One region of the Paenibacillus sp. GXUN7292 genome, then DNA from elsewhere that is predicted to be linked to it. Evidence: riboswitches for the same ligand, from Rfam matches in the RefSeq annotation. Region 1 holds a riboswitch; the other holds the start of a gene.
The links. Region 1 has a riboswitch for thiamine pyrophosphate ahead of ACRRU2_RS01795 (ABC transporter substrate-binding protein). Riboswitches for the same ligand answer to the same signal wherever they lie in the genome.
Positions count from the first base shown of each region.

Region 2: another riboswitch for thiamine pyrophosphate. It lies ahead of thiC (phosphomethylpyrimidine synthase ThiC); the one in region 1 lies ahead of ACRRU2_RS01795 (ABC transporter substrate-binding protein).

Region 1 is NZ_JBOZWO010000001.1:401,422-404,839, forward strand. Features, by position in the region: gene ACRRU2_RS01790 (glycosyltransferase) at 1-842, opposite strand, end outside; TPP riboswitch at 1,011-1,121, shown strand; gene ACRRU2_RS01795 (ABC transporter substrate-binding protein) at 1,323-2,351, shown strand; gene ACRRU2_RS01800 (ABC transporter permease) at 2,432-3,223, shown strand; gene ACRRU2_RS01805 (ABC transporter ATP-binding protein) at 3,223-3,418, shown strand, end outside.
Region 2 is NZ_JBOZWO010000015.1:95,150-98,567, reverse strand. Features, by position in the region: gene yfkAB (radical SAM/CxCxxxxC motif protein YfkAB) at 1-415, shown strand, start outside; gene ytvI (sporulation integral membrane protein YtvI) at 452-1,483, shown strand; TPP riboswitch at 1,528-1,631, shown strand; gene thiC (phosphomethylpyrimidine synthase ThiC) at 1,795-3,418, shown strand, end outside.

The DNA.
Region 1 (3,418 bases):
GCTTGCTGCCAGCGTCCGCTTTCCATAAAAACATTGCCGAGCTGACAGCAAAATTCTGCCCGTGGCAGGTCATAGACTAATGTTCTGAATAAAGCTTGCATTTGTTTTTCCCGCTGCATCAACTGACCGTAGCAAAATGCTTGCTTCATGCATGCGCCGATTTCATCCTCAACCCAGCCGAGCCTCGTATTCAAAAACTGCTCATACATATCGATTGCTTCGGCATATCGTCCATTGTCACGCAGCTCATTGGCAAAATAGTATTGGTCTCGCGGCGAGAAATTTTCTCCTTTTTCTTTACGCTTCAAATAAATTTGCAGGTTGCGGTCGGTATGTGTACGCTCCTTGCGGTGCCGCACAGCTATGTCACTGTTATATACACTGCCGGACACGGCTAAATATTCATGGACAGGCCCATGCCACTGAAAGCCGCAGCTTCTGCGTACAAGGCGATTTCTGCGCAGACTGTATACAGGATTGCCTTTTTGATCGACCGTAAGCACATAATTCATCGTGACGCTGTCGTAGTCAAACGGCTTTTGCTGCTTCAGCGCAAGCAGTCCTTGCAGGTCCTCATCCCCCAGCACATCATCTGCATCCAGCCACATAATAAACTTTTGGGTTGCTTTGCTGAAGCTGAAATTGCGAGCTGCCCCAAAATCGTCTATCCAAGGAAAGTCATATACTTTAGCGCCGAAGGATTCGGCAATTTCTTTGGTGCGGTCGGTTGAGCCGGTATCTGCGATTATAATTTCATCCATGGCTTCTTTGACGGAGGCGAGGCAGCGCCCAAGGCTTTCCTCCTCGTTTTTGACAATCATGCATAAGCTGATGGTAATCATGCGTTTCTAATCCCTCCCATGCCAATAGCGTGTATGAAAATACACGTATGATATAAGGTATGACGAGCTTCTTGAAGTGTGCGCATGACAATAAAGAAATTATTTGCTATGATAAAGTATGCTTCAAATGTTAAGAGTCTTTAATTAGGCTCTCTTGGCATGGCTTATAAGTAAGTACTGGGGAGCTGGTTGGACCGGCTGAGAGGGGATGCTTTACATTCCGACCCATATACCTGATCCGGATAATGCCGGCGTAGGAATCGTTTTGCATACTGTCCATATTGGCGTCCTTCTCATATGCAGTTGGCGTCAGCGTGACAATTATTCGTGCAGACAGCGTTTCTCCGGATCGGGAGAAGCGCTTTTTTTTGTGCGAAGGAGACGGTTTGCCGGTGAGTAAGCTGCTGCTCCAAAGGTGCTTGGTGCATTTGAAGCAGGCAGAGAAAGGATAGGCAGGAAATAGAGAAAGGGGCAAGTCAAATGAGAAAATATGCTGGAAGATGGACAAAGGGGATTACGGCAGCTATGCTGGCAGCTTTGCTTATTATTTCAGGCTGCGGCGGCAAAAAAGAGAATAACCAGACAGGAGAGAGCAGCGGGAAGCAGCTGAAAAAGGTGCAGCTTTTGCTCGATTGGTCGCCAAATACGAATCATACGGGAATTTATGTCGCTCGTGACAAAGGATATTTTGCGGAGCAAGGTCTTGATGTTGAAATTATAATGCCTGGCGACGATGGTGCGAATCCGGCAGTAGCTGCCGGTACAGTGCCATTTGGCGTAAGTTATCAGGAAACAGTAACGATGGCGCGTGTAGAGGGGCTGCCTATTGTGTCGGTCGCGGCGGTTATCCAGCATAATACGTCAGGCTTTGCATCGCCGAAGGAGAAAGGAATCGATTCTCCCAAAAAGTTCGAAGGAATGCGTTATGGCGGTTGGGGAGCACCGGTAGAGGAAGCGGTTATAGACTCGATTATGCGTACTCAGGATGCTGATATTGAAAAAGTAGAGCTGCTGAGTATTGGAGATGGCGATTTCTTTACAGCTGTCAAGCGGGATATTGATTTTGCATGGATTTTCTACGGCTGGACAGGTGTCGAGGCGGAATTGCGCGGGGAAGAGCTGAATATGGTTTATTTGACAGATTACAGTGAGAAACTGGACTATTATACGCCTGTTATTGTTACGAATGAAAAAATGATTGCAGAGGAGCCGAAGGTAGTTGAATCCTTCGTTGCTGCTGTTGCGAAGGGCTATCAGTTTGCAATCGAAAAGCCGGAAGAAGCAGCGGACGTATTGATAAAGGCAGTGCCGGATTTGAATGAAGAGCTTGTACGCGCAAGCCAAAAATGGTTGAGTCCTTATTACAAGGATGATGCGCCGCGCTGGGGAGAGCAGAAGCTGAGCGTATGGCAAAATTACGCTGACTGGATGCATGAAAACAAGCTGCTTGATGGCGAATTGGATGCAGAGAAGGCGTTTACGAATCAATTTTTGCCAAGCGGCAAGTAATATTGATGAGAGGATGAGCAGCATGGCTAACGCATTAATACGCATTCTGCCGGTGGATCGATTGCTGGAGAAATATCCAGATGGCCAGTAATCATGGAGGAAGACGAGGAATATGGCGAAAAATATGGCCGCCGACCGTTGTGATGCTAGGCTTGCTGAGCGTATGGCAAGCTAGCGTATCGCTGGGGTTGTTCTACAGCTGGATCGTGCCCTCGCCATGGGCGGTCGTGCAGGAATCGATAAAGATAGGGCCGCGGCTGGCGGAGCATACCGGCTCTACGCTTCGCCTTACGCTGATGGGCTTTGGCTTCGGTGCAGCGGGCGGCTTTCTATTATCGATGCTGCTGCATCTAGTCCCGCTGCTGCGCTCGGCCCTGTACCCGCTCCTCATATTGTCTCAAAATGTGCCGCTTGTTGTCATTGCTCCGCTGTTGACGCTGCTGCTCGGATATGGGTTGCTGCCGAAGGTGCTGCTTGTAACGATGGTTTGCTTCTTTCCGGTGGCCATTGCCATGCTCAGCGGACTTTCCGGAACGGACCAGGTGCTGCTCAATTATATGCGCATGATCGGCAGCAGCAAATGGCAGCTGTTTTGGCGCCTGGAGCTGCCTTATTCGATTACTCATTTGTTTTCGGGTCTCAAAATCGCGGCTACATACAGCATGCTGAGCGCTGTTGTTGCGGAGTGGATATCACCCAAAAACGGCCTCGGCGGTTTTCTTATATTATCCTCGCGCAACTACAAGCCTGAACGGGTATTTGCTGCCGTTATTATTATAGTTGCGATCAGCCTGCTGTTATTTGGTCTCGTATTATTGGCGGAACGTTTCATCGTGCGCTGGCGGACGAAGAAGGAAGGGGGCTTGCAGTAATGCTTGAAGTATCGCAATTAAGCAAATCATTTGGCGGCCGCAGGCGCGGCGAAGCCGGCAAGCTCATACTTAATCGATTGTCCCTGCGCGTATCGGAAGGAGAGTTTGTATCGATTATCGGTCCCTCTGGCAGCGGCAAGACGACTTTGTTTCAGCTTATCGGAGGACTGGAGCTGCCCGATGAGGGAGAGATCA
Region 2 (3,418 bases), on a different contig from region 1:
GCTTGCAGCGATTGAACGGTTATTGGACAGCCGGGACCGTTCCGTATGGATGCTGTTCGGCACGCTTCCTTTTTATTCCTGCAGTGAGCAGAAGGCAGAGCGGGTATTGCTGAACAGGCTCGCAGCCGAGCCGAATGTGACCGTCCGCAATGATCCAGACGGGCGCAATCGTCTTAACGTCAACCTGTTTACAGGCGATGTATTTGTAACTGATTTTGCTGATGTGCCCGCGTTTGGCAATATTGCTGACTCAAAGCTGGATGAACTGTTCAGCCGTTGGCTTGATCATCCGCTCGCAGCGGGTGTCAACTGCCATTGTCCTGCAGCCGCCTGCTGCGGACCGAATTTGCTTGTAAAGGATATGTACTATAAGGATGTTGATTTTTTAACGCGAAGCGCTATTTTAGATGAATAGGACGAGGTATATTCATACAAAAAGGGGTGAAAAGGCTTGTCTGTTAAAGCAATACTGTCGATTGCAGTTGCATTGCTTTTGTTATACCTGATTTTCACAGTAGGCGCTCCATTTTTACTGGCGCTTGTCATCGCGATTTTTCTAGAGCCGCTCAATAAGCTGTTTATGCAAAAGTTCAAGATGAACCGTCTGTTCGCGGCTACGTTGTCGAGCTCATTGTTCACGCTGATTCTGCTGGGAGCGATTGCGCTGCTGGGCGTGAAAATTGTTGCCGAGCTGATTGCATTTTTTCAAAAGGTTCCGCTTTATTTCGATAACGCCAGTTCCTATGTAGACCAGCTCATGCAAAATGCAAATTTGCTCTATGAGAACTTGCCTCCGGACGCAGCAGCGGCTTTGGAGGAATGGGTATCAAGCCTTACGTCAACCATTACACAGATGGCCGGCTCCTTGTCGAAATCTGTAGTATCGATTGCGTCAACTTTACCAGGAATGTTTATATTCTTTATCGTATTTCTTGTCGCAGTATACATGTTCAGCTTTAGTCTGAATACGATGAAGCAATCGTTTCTGTCCTTTTTTGAAGAAAAATCCCGTCCACAGGTGGATCAGGTTTTAACGAATTTGAAAAAATCGATATTCGGATTTATTCGCTCGCAATTTATACTAAGCGCTTTGACCTATATTATTTCTTTTGTGGGACTGCTGATTTTGGGCGTTAAGTTTCCAATGGCGATTGCGCTGTTAATTATCGTAGTTGATATTTTGCCGATACTTGGCACCGGCTCTGTACTTGTTCCATGGGCTGCTTTTCTTTTGCTGACGGGTGACAATTACACGGGAATCGGGCTGCTGGTGCTGTTCCTGGTCATTACTGTATTCCGCCGGATTGTCGAGCCAAAAATATTGGGAGATTCGATAGGAATTGGCGCTCTATCGGCATTAATAAGCTTGTATGTCGGCTTTAAGCTGGTCGGCGTAGTCGGCGTATTTCTTGGACCGCTAGTCGTCATTATTTATATGGCGGCACGGCAGGCTGGCTTGTTTCAAACTAAAATAAAACTATAGCAAGAGTTGACAGCAGCTTTTTAAACGAGCTATAGTCGTATAAGGAAATCCACTAGGGGCGCCTTCAAGGCTGAGATAAAGCGAATGCTTTTGTCCCTTAGAACCTGATCTGGGTCATGCCAGCGTAGGAAAGTGGAAGGTCAAAAGTAGCGGAAGCTGCTTTTGCCAAAGCTTCATAAGGTTTATTTGTGCATGCAGGCAAGTTGAGTTGTCGGCTGCATTGATCGCTTTATGATGCATTCAACTTTCGCATATGTCTGTATTGGCCTCCAGGTGGGATTTTAACTATTCCATTCAGGAGGTTTTTTGTTATGTCAGCAAGCAATAAGCCGCTGCCAGGCAGCAAAAAAGTGTTTATTACAGGAAGTGATCCGTCTATTCAGGTCCCGATGAGAGAGATTGCATTGGCAAGCAGCACTGATCGCAGCGGAACCGAATATCCGAACGAGCCGGTTCGCGTGTATGACTCCAGCGGGCCTTATACGGATGAAAGCTACATAGCGGATGTCCGGGCAGGCTTGCCGCTATTGAGAAAAAAGTGGATTGAGCAGCGCAGAGATGTTGAGCGCTATGAGGCAAGAGCGATAAGGCCGGAGGATAATGGCTTTTCCTCCGAGGATTCGATGCTTAAGCGCGGAATCGAGCAATTTCCACTAGTTAATGCCCGGCCTTATCGCGCACTGCCAGGTAAAAACGTGACTCAGCTCCATTATGCGCGCAAAGGCATAGTAACACCCGAGATGGAGTTTATTGCTATACGAGAAGGCATGGAGCCGGAATTTGTCCGTGACGAGGTTGCGGCGGGCAGAGCGATCATACCGGCAAACATTAATCATCCTGAGAGCGAGCCTATGATTATTGGCCGGGGCTTTCATGTAAAAATAAATGCGAACATTGGGAACTCTGCTGTAGCCTCTTCGGTTGAGGAGGAGGTAGAGAAGATGAGATGGGCCGCGTATTGGGGCGCGGACACGATTATGGATTTATCTACAGGTAAAAATATTCATACGACGCGCGAGTGGATTATCCGCAATTCACCAGTGCCGGTAGGCACCGTACCGATTTATCAGGCTTTGGAGAAGGTAAACGGCAAGGCGGAGGACCTAAGCTGGGAAGTGTTTCGCGATACGCTGATTGAGCAGGCTGAGCAAGGCGTTGATTATTTTACAATTCATGCTGGCGTGCTGCTGCGGTATATCCCGCTTACAGCAAATCGAGTGACAGGGATCGTGTCCCGTGGCGGTTCGATTATGGCAGCCTGGTGTCTGGCTCATCATCAGGAAAATTTTTTGTATACGCATTTCGAAGAAATATGCGAAATAATGAAAAGCTATGATGTAGCATTTTCGCTGGGGGATGGGCTTCGTCCAGGCTCCATTGCAGATGCCAATGACGAGGCGCAATTTGCGGAGCTGGAAACGCTTGGCGAGCTGACGAAAATTGCCTGGAAGCATGATGTGCAGGTCATGGTAGAAGGGCCAGGCCATGTACCGCTCCATTTGATTAAGGAAAATATGGACCGTCAGCTCGCAGCGTGCGACGAAGCGCCATTTTACACGCTGGGCCCGCTGACGACGGATATCGCCCCAGGCTATGACCATATCACTTCCGCAATAGGGGCAGCCATGATCGGCTGGTATGGCACAGCGATGCTCTGTTATGTTACGCCAAAAGAGCACTTGGGCTTGCCAAATCGCGAGGATGTGAAGGAAGGCGTAATTACTTACAAAATTGCCGCGCATGCAGCGGATTTGGCAAAGGGGCACCCAAGGGCGAAGCAGCGGGACGATGCGCTGTCCAAGGCAAGATTCGAGTTTCGATGGCGGGATCAATTTCATTTGTCCCTTGATCCTCTGCGCGCGATGGAGTATCACGACGAAACCTTGCCTGCGGAAGGGGCGAAAACCGCTCATTTTTGCTCCATGTGCGGCCCTA